4 regions of the Arthrobacter sp. S2(2024) genome follow, and region 1 is predicted to be linked to each of the others. Evidence: riboswitches for the same ligand, from Rfam matches in the RefSeq annotation. Region 1 holds a riboswitch; each other region holds the start of a gene.

Region 1 (4,394 bases):
CCTCAGCACCCCGGAGGCCCGGCGAACCGCGCGACGCCTGCGGCTCCAGGCTCCGCCGTGGGAAGCGCCCCTGCACATTGTGCCGGGAGTTCCCACGCTTGTGCTGACCGGTGGTTGGGAACCCCTCTACGAAGAGATCGCCGGGTACTTGCAGGAAACCGGCGCCCTCCACCGCGTTGCGGCTGGAGGACACCGGCCTCATGACTCAGTTGAAGGAGACCGGATCATCCGCTCCTTCATCGCGGATGCCAGCCGCGCAGGATCAGTCCAGGCTTCCTGATCAGTTCAGGTTTCCTGACGCCGCCTCACGTTTTCCTGCGGGAACCTCAAGCTCGGGCAAGTAGACCTTGCCCCCTGATGCCAGGAACTCCTCGCTCTTTTCGCGCATGCCGCTATACATTTCCGCGATGGCCGCTTGGGAATCAGCCGAGCCGTATTCGTCGCGGATGTCCTGGCTAATGCGCATGGAGCAGAATTTTGGTCCGCACATGGAGCAGAAATGCGCCGTCTTGGCCGGTTCTGCCGGGAGTGTCTCGTCGTGGAAGGATTCGGCCGTGACCGGATCCAACGACAGCGCGAACTGGTCACGCCAGCGGAACTCGAAGCGGGCCTTGGACAGCGCATCGTCGCGTTCGTGGGCGCCGGGGTGTCCCTTGGCCAGGTCAGCGGCGTGGGCGGCGATTTTGTACGTGATCACGCCGGTCTTGACGTCGTCCTTGTTGGGCAGGCCCAGATGTTCCTTCGGAGTGACGTAGCAAAGCATCGCGGTTCCGTAGCGTGCGATCTCCGTGGCGCCGATGGCGGAGGTGATGTGGTCGTAGCCCGGGGCGACGTCGGTGACAAGGGGGCCCAGCGTGTAGAACGGCGCGCCGTCACACAGCTCCTGCTGGCGCTCCACGTTCTCCCGCACCAAGTGGAACGGGATGTGTCCGGGGCCTTCGACCATGACCTGCACGTCGTACTGCCACGCGCGCTTCGTGAGCTCGGCCAAGGTGTCCAGCTCGGCGAACTGCGCGGCGTCGTTCGCGTCCGCCGTCGCGCCCGGGCGCAGTCCATCACCCAGCGAGAACGCGACGTCGTACTTGGCGAAGATTTCGCAGAGCTCGTCGAAGTGGGTGTAGAGGAAGTTTTCCTCGTGGTGGGCCAGGCACCAGCCCGCCATGATGGAGCCGCCACGGGAAACGATGCCCGTCACGCGGTTCGCGGTGAGCGGCACGTACCGCAGCAACACGCCGGCGTGGATGGTCATGTAGTCCACGCCCTGCTCGCACTGCTCAATGACGGTGTCGCGGAAGATTTCCCACGTGAGCTTGTTGGCTTCGCCGTTGACCTTCTCGAGGGCCTGGTAGATGGGTACCGTGCCGATCGGTACGGGGGAGTTACGAATGATCCATTCGCGGGTGGTGTGGATGTCATCGCCCGTGGACAGGTCCATGACGGTGTCGGCGCCCCATTGCGTTGCCCACTGCAACTTGTCCACTTCTTCGGCGATGGAGCTGGTGACGGCCGAGTTGCCGATATTGGCGTTGATCTTCACCAGGAACGCCTTGCCGATGATCATCGGTTCGGATTCGGGGTGGTTGATGTTGTTGGGGATGATGGCCCGGCCGGCAGCGACCTCGCTGCGGACGAGTTCCACATCGCAGTTTTCGCGAAGTGCCACGAACTGCATTTCGGGCGTGACGATGCCCTGTTTCGCGTAATGCATCTGTGTCACGGTCTTGCCGTCGACGGCGCGGCGGGGCACCGGCTGAGCCCCCTTCCACTCCGCGGAGGCGGCGCCGCGGCGGACGGCAGACTTGCCGTCGTCGAGCAGGTTCCGTTCGCGGCCGCTGTAGGCCTCAGTGTCGCCGCGGGCTTCGATCCACTCGCTGCGGAATGGTTCGAGGCCCACTACGGGATCACTCCCGGGTCCGGCGGTCCGGTACACCTGGAACGGGGCGTTGGCCTCGCCGTTGGGGGACGGTTCGAGGGCGATTTCCGTCACTGGAACCCGGATTCCCGTGTCGGCATCCTCCAGGAACGCGAGGGAATGCGACTTGAGGGATTGGGTCACATCGTGGTCCGATCCCTTTTGGGTAGGGCTCAGCTGTGTTTCTTTGGTGCTCAAAGGATTACTCACTTCCTTCGCCGGCATTACCCGGACAGGTTCAACGGTCGCAGGCTGCATCAGCCCGATCTCAGCCCTTGCAAGGGCCCCCGTGTGGTCGTAGACGAAGCTACCACAGCTGCCAGCGCTTGTGACAGATGTGACCGCGCCGGCGAAGCTCCCGGGAACTAGGGTGGAATCATGGCGGAAATCATCGAATTCAGCGGCGCCGTCCTCACCGGGCCGGAGGAGGAACGGCGCGGCCTCTGGTCGGTCGACGGACGGCTGACCTTCGTCCGGCCACTTGCGAAGCCCGACGTCGTCCTGGACGGTTGGGTGCTTCCCGGCCTGGTCGACGCGCATTGCCACGTTGGCTTGGGCAAGGGCGGAGCTGTCGACGAGGAGACTGCCCGCCTGCAGGCGACTGCGGACCGGAATGCCGGGACCCTCTTGATCCGCGATGCCGGATCCGCAAGCGACACGCGCTGGCTGCAACGCCGGGCGGACATGCCGAGGATCATCCGCGCGGGCAGGCACATCGCGAGGCAACGGCGGTACATCCCCGGGCTGGCCGAAGAGGTGGAGCCGGAGGATCTGATGGAGGCAGTCCGCAAGCAGGCGCGGTCCGGAGACGGCTGGGTCAAGATCGTGGGGGACTGGATCGACCGCTCCGCCGGGGATCTCGGCCCGTCCTTTCCGGCCGCCGTCGTCAAGGACGCCGTCGCGGCCGCACACGACGAGGGGGCGCGGGTGACCGCCCATTGCTTCGCCGAAGGGACAATCGATGACATGCTCGACGCCGGGATCGACTGCATCGAGCACGCCACCGGATTGTTGCCCCACCACATTCCCCGGCTGCTGGACCAGGATGTGCCGATTGTCCCCACGCTCATCAACATTGCGACGTTTCCGGACATCGCGAAGCAGGCTGAAACCAAATTTCCGCGCTACGCCGCCCACATGATCGCGTTGTGGGAGGGCCGGCATGAGCGGGTCCTTGAGGCGTTCGACGCCGGAGTGCGGGTGTACGCCGGAACCGACGCCGGAAGCGTCATCAAACACGGCCGGATCGGCGAGGAGATCCTGGAACTCCAGCGGGCGGGTCTTCCGGCGGCCGCAGCCCTCGATGCTGCCTGCTGGTCCGCCCGTGAGTGGTTGGGTGCCGACGGCATCAGCGAAGGCGCCAGCGCAGACGTCGTGCTCTACGCAAAGGATCCCCGAGCGTCCCTTGAGATCGTGCTGCAGCCACGATGCACCGTTCTGAGGGGACACATTTCAGGAAGCGCCGGGCATTAGGAATAAATTGAAGCTTCAAGTAATTTAGATACGTAGAGGTTGCCGAAGGGCGGCGCCACAAAAAGCCGGGAGTTTCACATGACCATCACATCCAGCCAGGATCTCCTTCCTGCCGAACTCACCATGGGCACTGTCATGCTCAAAGTGGGGGACATGAAGCTCATGGGCGACTACTACCAGCGGGCGCTGGGGCTGGACGTTGTCGCCGAACAGGACGGCGGGCTCTACTTCGGCCGGCTAGGCAAGCCGTTGGTGCACCTCGCGCCGGCCGCTGGTCTCCAGATCCCGGGCCGCGGAGAGGCCGGACTCTTCCACACGGCGCTGCTTTTCGAGGATCAGCCCTCGCTCGCCGCAACTGTTGCCTCCGCCGCGCAGTACGAACCCCACGCCTTCGTCGGCAGTGCCGACCACTTGGTCAGCGAAGCCTTCTACTTCACCGACCCGGAGGGCAACGGCATCGAACTCTACTACGACAAGCCCCGTGAAGGCTGGGAGTGGAACGGCAGCTCGGTCGTGATGGACAGCTTGCCGCTCCCGCCGCAGCGCTACCTCCAGCAGTACCTGAGTGAAGCGGCCGTGACGGGCCAGCATGGGGCGGGCGCCGGCGTCGGGCACGTCCACCTCCAGGTGGGCGACGTGAAGACCGCCCATGATTTCTACGTCGACACCCTCGGCTTCGAGCAGACCGCCGGCTGGCACGGGCAGGCCCTGTTTGTCTCCGCGGGCGGCTACCACCACCACATGGCCATGAACGTGTGGAACAGCCGCGGTGCAGGTCCGCGCAAGGACACCCTCGGCCTGGGCGAAGTGGTCATCGAAGTGCCGTCAGGAGACGACGTCGGCGCGCTCGCCGATCGCCTCAAGGTAGCGGGCATCGCCTCGCACCACACAGGCCAGGAGCTCCGCTTCGAGGACCCGTGGCGCAACCGCCTGCGGGTCGCGGTCCGCTACGCTTGATCCGACGGCGTGGCGCATCTCGGCCGCTGCGCCGCAGCTCCGTTGGCACGAC
Region 2 (4,394 bases), on a different contig from region 1:
AGCTCCGCTTGCGCGACATCGGTGGAATCATCGTCATCGACTTCATCGACATGGTCCTGGAATCCAACCGCGATCTCGTGTTGCGCCGCCTGGTCGAGTGCCTCGGCCGGGACCGTACCAAGCACCAGGTCGCCGAGGTGACCTCGCTTGGATTGGTCCAGATGACCCGCAAGCGCATGGGCACCGGCCTGCTGGAGGTCTTCGGCGAGCAGTGCGAGACGTGCGCAGGGCGCGGAATCGTCACGCACGACGAGCCCGTGGAGCACCGTCGGGCCAACGTCGTGGCAGCTGAACACCACCACCCGCGCACGGAGTCACAGCCAGCCGTCCGCCCCGAGCAGCGCAAGCGTCGCCGCGGCCGCGGCACGGGGCCGGGGACCACTGAACTGCCCGTCACCCCTTCGGTGCCGGTCCACACTGTGGAATCCACCGACCCGAACCGGCAGGCAGCCACCCGCGCAGCCCTTGCCACCATCGCGGCTGCAGCCCACGCTGCCCACCTGCACGACGACGAGCTCCACCACGCGGCGGAATTGCTCGCCGACGGGCACGCAGCGGAAGTAACCCCGGTCCAGGCCCCAGCGGCCCCGGTCCAGGCTCCGGCCGCTGCTTCGAGTGGCGAGGAACGTTCGAAGCCTGTGCTGCGATTCGGCGGCGAGGAAGTTGCGTTGCCTTTCGTCCACCACGAAGAGGAGGCTGCAAGTGGCACACCTGCCATGAGCCTGGACCTATTGGCACAGGCATTCGCAGGCCTCGGAGAAGCTCCGGACACCGCCACGACGTCAACGTCAGCCAAGGAAACCCCCGCAGAGGCCCCCGCAGCCGTTGCAAGCGGTGAATCCCCGGACTCGGGTTCGCGTGGACGCCGAGGCCGACGCAACCGTAGCGCCAGCCGGGCCCAGGGTGCCGCCAACGCCACCAACGTGGAGCACCACGAGGTTGCCGCGGCTGCTTCCGGTGGGGCCGCGCACGAGGCCAAGGCGGCAGACGCCGCCCCGACGAAGCCGACGGCGGCAGCGGAACCGATCATCCTCGGCGTCGGTGTGCCGAAGTCCGAACTCTGAACGTAGTACCGTGCCTAAGCCCCGGCCGTTTCCGCTCCTGTGGAAACCGCCGGGGTTTCGGCGTTGTGGGCCAATCCGCCGACCCTGGCAGTCCGGTTGCAAAGGGCGATTTCAGCGGGCGAGGCGTGATCAGGGTTAAGCTAGGGGACTGACACGGGGTGCCGCGCACCGAGCCGGCTGAGACCAGACCCGTTGAACCTGTCCGGTTAGCACCGGCGAAGGGATGTCTCGCATGACTGTTTCGGCGCAATCATCTGTCTACCCGCTCAAGGCCATCCAGCGCCCCATACCCAGGGTCCTCAGCATCGCCGGCTCGGACCCCTCAGGTGGTGCCGGGATCCAGGCAGACCTGAAGAGCATTGCAGCCAACGGCGGCTACGGCATGGCCGTCATCACGGCGCTCACTGTACAAAACACACAGGGCGTCACTGGCGTCCATGTGCCTCCCGTGGAGTTCCTGCGCCAGCAATTGGACGCCATTAGCGACGACATCACGGTTGATGCCGTCAAGATCGGCATGCTCGGGGACGCGGCGGTCATCCACGAAGTCCGCCGCTGGCTTGGCGAGGCGCGCCCCGCCGTCGTCGTCCTGGATCCGGTGATGATCGCGACCAGTGGCGACAGGCTCCTCGCGGAGTCCGCTGAAACCGCACTGCGGGAACTGCTGCCCCTCGCAGACCTGGTGACCCCCAACCTTCCGGAATTGGCCATGCTGCTTGGCGAGCCTGTTGCCACTGATTGGGCATCGGCGTTGGAGCAAGGCAAGCGCCTGGCCGCTAGCTGCGGAAACACCGTCCTGGTGAAGGGGGGCCATCTGCAGGGAGCCGGCTGCCCCGATGCCCTGGTCAATACCGGGGGAGTCCTGAGCCAGGACGTGGTGGAATTCGCCGGCCAACGGGTGGAGACCCGCAATAGCCATGGGACGGGATGTTCCCTGTCGTCGGCGATGGCGACGGCCAAGGCGCGGCTCGGCGATTGGGAGTCTGCTTTGCGTGTCGTCAAGCCCTGGCTCCAGGAGGCGCTGACCCGGTCCGAGGTGCTGGAAGTAGGGAAGGGCAACGGGCCGATCCATCATTTCCACGCGCTCCAGCAGGCCCTTCAACCGGGGGACTTCGCCGTCCGGATGTGGGACGCCGCCCAAACGGAACTGGCAGCCATTTATGGCTTGGACTTCATCCAGCACTTGCAATCCGGTGGTCTCAGTGAAGCGCAGTTCAGCTACTACCTGTCCCAGGATGCCATCTATCTCAACGGCTATTCCAGGGTCCTGGCACGGGCAAGCGCCCTCGCTCCGAGTGAAACCGAACAGCTGTTCTGGGCCCGCGGCTCGCAGATGTGCCTTGAAGTCGAATCCGAGCTGCACCGGAATTGGCTCAGTGGACGCCAGGTGAGCGGAGAGCTGGGCCCGGTCACCAAGGCCTACGTGGACCACTTGCTGGCGGCATCGGCGTCGGGAAGCTATGCGGTGCTGGTTGCTGCCGTGTTGCCTTGCTACTGGTTGTACGCCGAGGTGGGACAGCGGCTCCACCATGGGTTTGTCGAGGCCGGAGCATCGGACGAGCACCCCTATGCGGATTGGCTGCGCACCTACGCGGACGAGGCGTTCGCGGAGGCCACCCGCAAGGCGATCGGCATCACGGATGCCGCCGCGCAGGTTGCGTCGCCCGCGGAGTGCACAGCGATGATGGAGGCGTTTGCCCAATCCTGCCGCTATGAAACGGCGTTCTTCGATGCTCCAAGGTTGCACGGCTGAGCCGGTCTTCCGGGGAGGAGGCACCGGAACGCGGCCTGCCCCCGCAGGCGTTGCAGCGTGTCGGCGTGAGGATCCGAGCTTTTCGCGGCCGGCAGGGTAAGGTGGACGGGCACGGTACCGGATGGCGGCATAGCCAGTCTGTGGCAGCCATCACGTGGCAGCCTCCGGACCTGGCCTCATTTGCAGCCGAAGGCGAAACTAGCGTAATCTAGATCTTCGGTGCTTACGCCAACACTTGGGTTATGCCCCTAGAAACCGTTCATTTGGAACTGACCTTTCATTTAGAACTATTCGAGGGATGACTCATGGATTCCGTACCGGAGTCCACGGCGTTGAGGCACAGCGTGAACCAGGCCCGTTTTTGGATCGGGGTTCCGCACGCAAATTTAGTAATAAACGTCGAGAGAAGTGAGTGCCCAAGTGGTGTACGCGATTGTCCGCGCAGGCGGCCGCCAAGAAAAGGTTTCCGTTGGAGACTACGTAACCCTGAACCGCGTCCCCGGTGGAGCCGGCAGCACCCTTGAGCTGCCCGCACTGCTCCTGGTGGACGGTGACAAGGTCACCTCCGCAGCTGCGGATCTGGCCAAGGTCAAGGTTACGGCTGAGATCCTCGAAGACCTCCGTGGTCCGAAGATCGTCATCCAGAAGTTCAAGAACAAGACCGGCTACAAGAAGCGCCAGGGTCACCGTCAAGAACTGACCAAGATCAAGATCACCGGTATCAAGTAACCACTGGTTGCTGTTCAGGTTTTCAACAGATTCCCCAGAATTTAAAGGCAGGCATTTCAAATGGCACATAAAAAAGGCGCGAGCTCCACTCGCAACGGTCGTGACTCCAACGCCCAGTACCTCGGCGTAAAGCGCTTCGGTGGCCAGGTCGTTTCCGCAGGCGAGATCATCGTCCGCCAGCGCGGCACCCACTTCCACCCGGGCGCCGGTGTCGGCCGCGGTGGCGACGACACCCTGTTCGCCCTGCAGGCAGGCGCGGTTGAGTTCGGTACTCGCCGTGGCCGTCGCGTAGTGAACATCGTTGCTGCTGCAGCTGCAGAGTAATAACACGTTCTGAACGGGTGGAGCGGGCCGTATGGCCCGCTCCATCTGTCTTTTTAACCGCACTAGAATTTACTAGGGCGGGCGGCCGCGCAACAGCGGCGCAACACGCACTTCAAGCAGTAATTTCCACATAGAGGAGAAACACGTGGCGACCTTCGTAGACCGGGTAGTACTTCACGTATCCGGCGGAACAGGCGGCCACGGCTGTGTTTCTGTTAAGCGCGAGAAGTTCAAGCCCCTCGGTGGACCCGACGGCGGCAACGGCGGCAATGGCGGCGACGTCATCCTGCGCGTCGATGCCCAAACCACCACCCTGCTTGATTACCACCACGCACCGCACCGCCACGCAACCAACGGCGGCCCGGGCATGGGCGACTGGCGGGGCGGCAAGAACGGTGAAACCCTCGTCCTTCCCGTCCCGGACGGCACGGTGGTCAAGACCAAGGACGGCGTCGTCCTTGCTGACCTCGTCGGCGAAGGCACCGAGTTCGTCGCCGCCGCAGGCGGCATGGGCGGCCTTGGTA
Region 3 (4,394 bases), on a different contig from region 1:
GTCTCGTGCGATAAGTAAGTCGCAACGGCCGCCGTCGCGTGCCCGGGGCTGCCGGATGGCGGTCCGCCCGCAAATACCCAACTGAGTCGCAGTTGTTGTCGTTTTGGGGCGTCTAAACGACAACAACTGCGAGTCAGTTGGGCTGCTTCAGCCAGACGAAGTGCCAGGTCCCTGCCCATTGGGCCGCGAGTACGGCCGCGGCAGCGATGACCAGCCCGCCGCCCAGAACCCAGACGTCCAGGCGGCTGTAGGTGGATTCGCGCGCCCAGGTCCGCCGTCCGCCGCCGAAGCCGCGCGCCTCCATGGTCATCGCCAAGCGGGACGCCCGTCGGATCGCTTGGACCAGCAGACCAAAGCTTTGGCCAAGCATGGCCTTGAACCGTTGCGGCGGACTTCCGTGCGAGCCGACACCCCGCGCGCGCCGTGCCATGCCGATGGTCTGCCACTCCTCCGCCATGAGTCCCACGAGCCGCAGGGCCGCCAGGGTACCCAAGACAAAACGGTGCGGCAGTTTCGCCTTTTGCGCCAGGGCATCGGCGAGATCGGTGGGATCGGTGCAACTCATCAGGAGAATGGCAGGCAGCGCTATGGCAAGACCCCGCAGCATGAAGCCGAGTCCAAGCTGAAGCGAGCCTTCGCTAATGGACCAGATCCCGACGTCGAGCAGTATCCTTCCGCTGTCCGCCGACAGGATCGCGGTGCTCCAACCTCCGAGCGCGGCCGCGATAATCAAGGGCCAGCCGCGCTGCCAGAGCAAGCGCACGGTGAGCCCCGCGAGGGGGAACAACGCCAATTCGCCGAGGAGCGCGGTCGAGGCTGACACCAAGTCGATGGACAACGCCAACACCAGGGTGATCAGGAAGACCGACACGAACTTGGCCAGCGGATTGGCGCGTGTCAGGAGGGCGTTGTTGCCGCGCAGGGTCAGGGCGTCCCTCATGCCGCACCTGCTTCCTGCCGGGCGCCGCCTTGGAATGCAGGCTCGAGCCGCATCTCGGCGCCGCCCAGGACGGAGCTGAATTCCTGGTCGTGGGTCACGGAAACCACGGAGGTGCCGGCGTCGAGCAGTTCGGACAGGAACGACGCAAGCTCAGCCCACGTGTTCGCGTCCTGGCCGAAAGTGGGTTCGTCCAGCACCAGGACGCGGGGGTGCGCGGCGAGCACCGTCGCCACGGATAGCCGCCGTTTTTCGCCCCCGGAGAGCGTGTACGGATTGGCGTCCACGAGATGCCCCAAGCGCAGCCGTTCCAGCAACTCGTCCACCCGTTCCTCGCCATGGCCAAGATGCTTGGGGCCGAACATGAGCTCATCGAGGACGCGGCCGGTGACGAACTGGTGCTCGGGCTCTTGGAACACAGTCCCGATGCGGGAGATCAGCTGCTGGGCCTTCCACTTGAACGGGTCGGGGCCCGCGCCGTCGCTGAGCCCGACGGCGGCAGTCACCGCCCCGGATATCGGCGCCAACAGCCCCGCGAGGGTCAAAGCGAAGGTCGATTTTCCGGCGCCATTGGGACCGGTGATTGTCAGTGCCCGTCCGGCAAACACTTCGGCGTCGAGTCCGGACTGCACAGGACGCGGGGCGATCGTTTTGAACCCCCGGCGCCGTGTCCGTTCGCGGGACACCGCAAGCTCCTGGGTGGCGAGCAGCAACTCGCCCCCCTTCCGGGAGCTCCCCGCTCCGGAGTCGGCCGCCGGTCCGGCGCCTGTTCCCGAACGTGGGCGGGTGGCCGGCACGTAACCAGGCACCCAGACGCCCGCAGCAGTGAGCATGTCCCTTGCTTGCGCCAGAACCGTGTTCGGGTCACCGTCCAGAAGCACCGCCGGCGTCGAACCTCCCGAGGAGGAACTGCCCGGCTGAAGCACCACAATCCGGTCCACGAGGTCTTTCCAGACCGATACCCGGTGTTCCACCACCACCAAGGTGGCGCCGGTCTTGTCCAGGCAGCGGCCCACGGCATCGCGCACTTCCAAGACGCCGGCCGGGTCAAGGTTGGCGGTCGGCTCGTCCAGGAGGATCAAGCCGGGCCGCATTGCCAGTATGCCGGCGAGCGCAAGGCGCTGTTTCTGCCCGCCCGAGAGGGCCGACGTCGGGTGGTCGAGCGAAAAGTTGCCGCTGGCACTGCCACCGGCACTCCGCAGCAGCCCGACGTCGTCGAGCGCTTCATGGACCCGCTTCCAAATCTCGTCCCGCGGCACGCAAAGGTTCTCGGCGCCGAATGCAACGTCGTCGCCCAGGCGGGAAAGCACCACCTGGGTTTCGGGGTCCTGTTGCATGAGTCCGGCACGGCCCCGCTGGGCCTTCGGGGAAACGCCGTCCACCAGCAACGAGCCGGTCTCGTCGGCGTCGTCGCCTTCCTCGCCCAGCACGCCCGCCAGGGCATGGAGGAACGTCGACTTGCCTGCGCCCGAGGGGCCAAGCAGCAGGACGCGCTCGCCCGGACGGATGTCCAGGTCCAGGGCGTGGATGGCCTGCGTGGTGCGGCCGGCGTGCCGCCAGCCCCAGCCCTGCGCGGAAATGGCGGCGGGTCGCACCACGGCAGAGGTGCCGGAATCAGGACTGGGCATCAGGAAAAGACGGGCTCCGAGGCGGCCTTGCGTGACGCGAACGCGCTCAGGACACCGGTCCTGGCCAGGCCGCGGGTAGCGATCCAGGACAGGGCACCGGCAATGACGGCCCCGGAGATCGTGCAGAACACGATGTACGCGAGCTTGTCGACCGGTTCGTAGGCGATGTTCCAGCCCCACGGCAGGAAGGAGTCGTTCAGGCCGCAGAACAGGCCCGCACCGGCACCGGCCAGCAGGGACACCGGCAGGTTGAACTTCTTGTACATGAAGGCCAGGAAAATGAGTTCCGCCCCCAAGCCCTGGAGCAGGCCCGAGATCAGCACCGTGGTGCCGTACTGGGAACCCATGATGAGCTCGCTCGTGGCGGCCACTGTTTCGCAGAAAATTGCCGCACCGGGCTTGCGGACGATGAGCATGCCCAGCACGGCCGGAATCATCCAGCCGCCGGCGATCAGGCCGCTCAGGGGCGGGTAGCCGGCGGACATAGGCGTGGCAACCAAAGCCATCTGGTCCCATGCCCAGAAGATCACGCCACCGGCGATCGAGATGAGTGCCGCCACGACGATGTCCACGACGCGCCAGTTGTAACCAGGCTTGGTGAGGCCCGGCCTTGCAGAAATACCAGTCATTTTGTCCTCCTGAGGAACAGGAGGGGAAAGTGTTCGCGGTTGCCTGCGAGCGGCTTCCGCCGCGCCGGTCCGGACACTATGAGAACTCGACTCCCTTGCGCCGGTACTAGCCGGATCAGGTTCGAGGGTCTGCGGCTGTCCGCACTCTCAGCGCCCGTCCTCCGTGCCGCATTGCTGCGTGCCCGACGGCGGCGCTCCCCTGTCGTTATCAATCCACCCTTTTGGGCGTGGTTCAGTTTACACCTTGGCGGGGTTGCGGGCGCTGTGTTGGCGTCCGCGGAACGGTCACAAACACGCGGGGACGACGGATTCTGCTGGATCACTCGCCGGGTGAGCGCAGGCCGGCCCGGAATGGCGCGGGCGGCCGCAGAAACTGGGACAATGATCCAGCAGAATGTGACGCGGCAGAGCGGGCAAAGGAGCGGTCTTGGCAGGCAATGGCGAAGCGAACAGCACCACGGTGGCGGAACCGAGGCTCGCCGCAAGCGTGATCCTGGTCCGGGATGCCGCGGTTCCCGGGGGCTCTGAAGGTGCGGCGCAGGCTTTGGAGGTGTTCGTCCAGCACCGGGTTTCCACGATGGATTTCGCCGCGGGCATGGTGGTCTTCCCCGGGGGCCGGGTGGACCAGGTGGACAGCTCCGGCTGGGACTTCGCGGACGACGTCGTCGAGCAGCACGCCGCTGCATGGCACCGGAGCAGCATCGCCGTCGAGCCTGCCTCCGCCAGGTTCAACGCCGGCCGGGTGCTGGCGGCCGCGCAGCGTGAGGTGTTCGAAGAGGCCGGGCTGAAGCTTGACGCCGCCACCCTCCGCCCGTGGGCCAACTGGGTCACTCCGCAGGACCAGCCCAAGCGCTTCGACACGTACTTCTACCTTGCCTGCCCGGTTTCCGGTGCCGAGCCAAGGCACCAGACCACGGAAGCGTCGTCGTCCTTGTGGATGCCCGTCCGCGGAATCCTGGACGCCGAAGTCGCCGGAACACTCAAGCTCATGCCGCCCACGCTGGCGCTGCTGGATGAGCTCCTCGCCCTCGGCACAGTGGAAGCGATACTGGGCGAGGACCGTGACATCGTGCCTGTCCGTCCAAAGCCCGGGGCCTTGGAGGAGTTCTTCCGGCAGAGGCGCCAAGCTCCATCCGTTGCTCCGGAACTGCCCTGAAGTGGGGTTAGGCTGGGGACGGTCCTGTTTCCACCCGCAAGGAG
Region 4 (4,394 bases), 350 kb from region 1:
CCGCCATAGATGGTGGCGATACGGGCGTTGCGCTTCCGGGATGCCGTCTGGAGGTCGTTGGCCACCTGGACCGCGAGTTCGCGGGTCGGAACAATCACGAGGGCCTGGGGTGCACCCGGGACAGCGAGCTTGTCGTGACCGGCGTCGCCCGGTCCGACGACGCGCTGCAGCGCAGGAATGCCGAAGCCGAGGGTCTTTCCGGTACCGGTCTTGGCCTGGCCGATGATGTCGTGACCGCCCAGGGCCACCGGGAGGGTCATGGCCTGGATGGGGAAGGGATGGGTGATTCCGGCGTCGGCGAGGGACTCGACGATGTCGGCGCGGACGTTGTAGTCGGCGAAGGACTTTTCCGCGATCTCGTGGGGTGTTTCGTCCGAGGAAATGGTTTCCTCGGGTTCGATCGTTTCGGTTCCGTCTGTCAGAACTTCATGGGTGTGCAATTCACTCACAGTGGAGTTTTCCTTATTCATTTGGGCTGCGCTGCGTGCTCAACGGTTGTGGCAGGGCCGTTCCGGAGCACGGACGGGCGCAAGCAAATCCAGTGGAAGCCGATCGCGGGCTATCTAAATACTGGCACTGGGGACCAGCTGGTGTATCTCAAGATCGCGTAGGGGCGGGCTTGTTGATGTCAAAAAATTAACTGAATCAACGACCGGGCATCCATTACTACTCACACAGTCTAGCGTCTGGGTGCAATAAACCCCGGATCGCGGCCGCGGTCCTGTGAACTGATTGCGCTACTGGAGCAGTTCGAAGGTGATTTGGCGGGTGGCAATGTCCGCGTCAAGCAGTTTCACGCGGACCTTCGTACCGGACTCCATTTCGCCATCGCAACGAGCGGTGACCGCCGGCTCGGCGATCTGGACGATGCCGGAGGGGCCGTGGGAGTTGCCGTTCCCATTCCCATTCCCGTTGTGGCCGTTGGTGCTGTTCCCGTTCCCGTTTCCGTTGTTCTTGGCAGGCTTCGATCCGGAAATCACCACGGCGTCGAATTCCTGTCCGACGTGGTTCACCAGGAGTGCGGCCTCCACCGTGTCCAAGGCGAGGCGCTCCATTTTGGCGGCAAGCTGGTCGGATGACGCCATGATCTCCGGCAGGCTCGGCAAAGCATCCCGGGCCCATGCAGGGATCTCCGTTCCGTTGCTCAGTGCTTCGCAGATGACCAGGACAAAACGATCGACCAGCCGGCGCAAAGGCGCAGTGGTGTGGGCATATGGTGCGCCGATGGCTGACTGCATGACGCTGCCCGGTACTTCGCCGTCGAAAGGCGTGTAGCCGGCGCCCCGGAAAAGCAGCCCCGCGGAATGGAGAATGGCCAATTGCCGGGGGTCTTTGCCGTCGAGGGTCCGCAGGTACTCGCCGTAGCTGGTCCCCTCGGTCCAAGGCTTGCCGAGCGCCCCGGCCTGCCGTTTGAAATGGAGCAGCGAGCGCTCATCGGGAGCGGGCATGGTGCGCAGGATTCCAACCTTGCCGTCTAGCATCAGCTGGGCCGCCGCCATCCCGGTCATGAGCGAAATCTGGGCGTTCCAGTCCTCGACGGGCAGCGAGGGAGCTGCGACGATCCTGTACCCCCCGCCGTCGGGCAGTTGGACGATTTCTTGTTCAGGCATGTTCAGGCTCGCTCCGCCGCGGCGGCGTTCGAGTTCCACCCGTTTGAGCCCGACCTCCTTGAGCAACTGCAGGACGGGATCAGCTGTCCCGGAATCGATCGCGGACTGGACGCCCTTGTAGTTGAGCTTGGCGCGGCTGCGTACGCTTGCCCGGCGAACTGAGACGGTGCGGAACTCTGCTTCGGCATCGAGTTCGAAGTCCCACACGAACGCTCCGCAGTCCTGGCCCGCCAGCAGGCTTCCGGCGTGCTCGCTGATGATCTCGGGGTGCAGCGGTATGCGGCCGTCCGGCGCATAGTACGTCTGTCCCCGGTGGCGGGTCTCGGCGTCGAGCGCTCCTCCCGGTGGCACAAAGGAGGGCACATCGGAGATGGCGTAGAGAACCCTGTAACCATTCCCGGACCGCTCAATGAAGAGGGCCTGGTCGAGATCCGTGGAAGAGGCCGGGTCGATCGTGATGAACGGAACGTCCGTGAGGTCCTGCGCCGGCAGCCTGTGTCTTGAAACCGCGGCCTCCGCGTCGCGCAGTGCTTCAGCGGGATAACCCGCGGGCAGCTCGAGTTCGGTCCGAAGCGCCGCCAGTGCTTCCGCGAGCTGGTTCGACGTTTCAGAGACGTTCGGGGCTATGCGCTGATGTGACACGAAAGTCAGGGTAACTCCAAAATCTCCCGGCGTCTCGCTAGGCCGCCGCTGCGTCCAGTGCGGCCAGGAGTGCCTGGGCTGCCGCCGTCGGATCCCCGGCCTCGGTGATGGCGCGGACCACAACAATGCGGCTGGCGCCGGCCCTCACTACGTCTTCCACGTTGCTGAGATCGATGCCGCCGATCGCAAACCAAGGAAGCACTACGCCGCCGACGGTCTCTTCGTCTGCCTGCTTCACCGCATTGGCAGCGTACTTCACCAGATCGAGCCCGACGGCGGAGCGTCCAGGCTTGGTGGGCGTGGCCCACACAGGCCCGACGCAGAAGTAGTCCAAGCCGCTGCGGCCAGGCGACGCGGCGATGGCTGCGTCAATCTGCTCCGGCGTGTGCGTGGAGAGGCCGATGATGGTGGGGTCGTGGAGCAGCTTCCGGGCCGAGCGCAGCGAAATGTCCTTTTGGCCGATATGGAACACCGGTGCGCCGGCGAGGGACGCTACGTCCGCGCGGTCGTTGACTGCCCAGAGGCGCCCGTGACGCTGCGCCACGGATTGCAGGATCTCCAGGAGTTCCAGTTCCTCGGCCGCTTCAATGGTCTTGTCGCGCAGCTGGATGATGTCCACGCCGCCTTCGAATGCGGCATCGACAAACTGCTCAAAATCACCCTGTTGCTTGCGGGCGTCGGTGCAGAGGTACAGGCGGGCGGTGGTGTGGACATCGTGCGGGGTCATGGAAACAGAGTAGTTCCTCTAAACTGGGCTGGTACCGCGGGAGCCGCGGCGGCAGTCACAATCGCCGCGCGGCTGAGAGGGCTTCAGCGCCGACCGCTTGACCTGATCCGGCTAGTACCGGCGTAGGGAAGGACTCCATGGACGAAGTAAACACCCAGCACGGGCCCCTGCGTGCAGACGTGGCGGTGATCGGGGGCGGCGTCATTGGCCTGGGCATCGCGTGGGAAGCCCGAAGGTCGGGCCGCTCGGTTGCCCTGATCGATCCCGCGCCGGCCAGCGGCGCTACTTTCGCGGCGGCGGGGATGTTGGCACCAGTCAGTGAACTGCACTACCAGGAAGAGGACCTCCTGGAGCTCATGCTCGAATCGTCGGCGTTGTGGCCGGACTTCGAACACAATGTGACCGGCTCACGAACCGGACGCAGCACGGGTTACCGGACGACGCCGACCCTCGCCGTGGGTGCGGACGCAGCGGACCGCCGGGCGCTCGCCGATCTTCGGGACGTCCAGCTGGCCCATGGCCTGGTGGTGGAATCCGTGCCGTTGCGCGAAGCACGGGAGCGTGAGCCGCTCTTGAGCCCGCAGATTTCCTGTGCCTTCGACATCCCGGGCGACCACCAAGTGGATCCTCGCCGGCTTTCGGCCGCGATTCTAGGCGCTTTGGCAGACCACGAGCCCGGTAGCTCCAGTTGGATTCCGGGGGCCGAAGGCGGTTTCGCGGTCCGGGACACTGCGGCGGGCCTCCTGTGGGAGGAGGACGGGCGCGCCGTCGGGGCCGTGCTCGGCTCAGGCATCAATGTGCTTGCCACGGAAACGGTGGTAGCCAACGGACTCGATGCCGCCCGCGTGAAAGGACTGCCGGATGGATTGTCGCTCCCGTTGCGTCCCGTCTACGGCGACATACTGCGGCTGCGCGTCCCGGACCACCTGCAACCGCTGGTCACCGCCACGGTCCGGGGAATGGTGCGCGGAGTGCCCGTCTACATCGTTCCCCGCGATGACGGGACCGTCGTGATCGGCGCGACGCAACGTGAGGACGGATTGTCGTCGTCCGGGGGATCGGCCAACCCGGTGTCAGCCGGCGGCGTCTACCAATTGCTCCGCGACGCCCAGGTATTGGTTCCGGCCGTTGCCGAGCTGGAACTCCTCGAAGCAACTGCCCGGGCCCGTCCGGGCACCCCGGACAACGCACCGCTGCTGGGCCGCGTCGAAGGTCGGGAAGGAACCGTGCCCGGCCTCATCGTGGCCAGCGGCTTCTTCCGCCATGGCGTGCTCCTCACTCCGGCAGCGGCGAAAATCTGCGTTGGACTCATGGATGGCACCGCCGATCCCCGGTGGAACAAATTCCGCCCGGACCGCTTCTCCCGCCCGCACTCAGCAGCAAGGGCTTCCGCAGACGGCCCATCCGCCGATACC

The links. Region 1 has a riboswitch for thiamine pyrophosphate ahead of thiC (phosphomethylpyrimidine synthase ThiC). Riboswitches for the same ligand answer to the same signal wherever they lie in the genome.
Region 2: it holds a riboswitch for thiamine pyrophosphate, as region 1 does, so the genes downstream of both, thiD (bifunctional hydroxymethylpyrimidine kinase/phosphomethylpyrimidine kinase) here and thiC (phosphomethylpyrimidine synthase ThiC) in region 1, are expected to answer to the same signal.
Region 3: it holds a riboswitch for thiamine pyrophosphate, as region 1 does, so the genes downstream of both, VLA65_RS18145 (ECF transporter S component) here and thiC (phosphomethylpyrimidine synthase ThiC) in region 1, are expected to answer to the same signal.
Region 4: it holds a riboswitch for thiamine pyrophosphate, as region 1 does, so the genes downstream of both, thiO (glycine oxidase ThiO) here and thiC (phosphomethylpyrimidine synthase ThiC) in region 1, are expected to answer to the same signal.

Annotation. Positions count from the first base shown of each region.
Region 1 is NZ_JAYKZI010000002.1:17,276-21,669, reverse strand. It holds gene VLA65_RS03770 (alpha/beta hydrolase) at 1-280, shown strand, start outside; gene thiC (phosphomethylpyrimidine synthase ThiC) at 281-2,110, opposite strand; TPP riboswitch at 2,106-2,213, opposite strand; gene VLA65_RS03760 (amidohydrolase family protein) at 2,291-3,385, shown strand; gene VLA65_RS03755 (VOC family protein) at 3,464-4,342, shown strand.
Region 2 is NZ_JAYKZI010000023.1:20,733-25,126, forward strand. It holds gene VLA65_RS21310 (Rne/Rng family ribonuclease) at 1-1,064, shown strand, start outside; TPP riboswitch at 1,209-1,305, shown strand; gene thiD (bifunctional hydroxymethylpyrimidine kinase/phosphomethylpyrimidine kinase) at 1,297-2,817, shown strand; gene rplU (50S ribosomal protein L21) at 3,238-3,546, shown strand; gene rpmA (50S ribosomal protein L27) at 3,607-3,870, shown strand; gene obgE (GTPase ObgE) at 4,016-4,394, shown strand, end outside.
Region 3 is NZ_JAYKZI010000012.1:54,918-59,311, forward strand. It holds gene VLA65_RS18135 (energy-coupling factor transporter transmembrane component T family protein) at 134-940, opposite strand; gene VLA65_RS18140 (ABC transporter ATP-binding protein) at 937-2,565, opposite strand; gene VLA65_RS18145 (ECF transporter S component) at 2,565-3,194, opposite strand; TPP riboswitch at 3,269-3,405, opposite strand; gene VLA65_RS18150 (NUDIX hydrolase) at 3,622-4,350, shown strand.
Region 4 is NZ_JAYKZI010000002.1:363,178-367,571, reverse strand. It holds gene VLA65_RS05330 (DEAD/DEAH box helicase) at 1-449, opposite strand, end outside; gene VLA65_RS05325 (RNB domain-containing ribonuclease) at 738-2,252, opposite strand; gene thiE (thiamine phosphate synthase) at 2,290-2,979, opposite strand; TPP riboswitch at 3,006-3,125, shown strand; gene thiO (glycine oxidase ThiO) at 3,117-4,394, shown strand, end outside.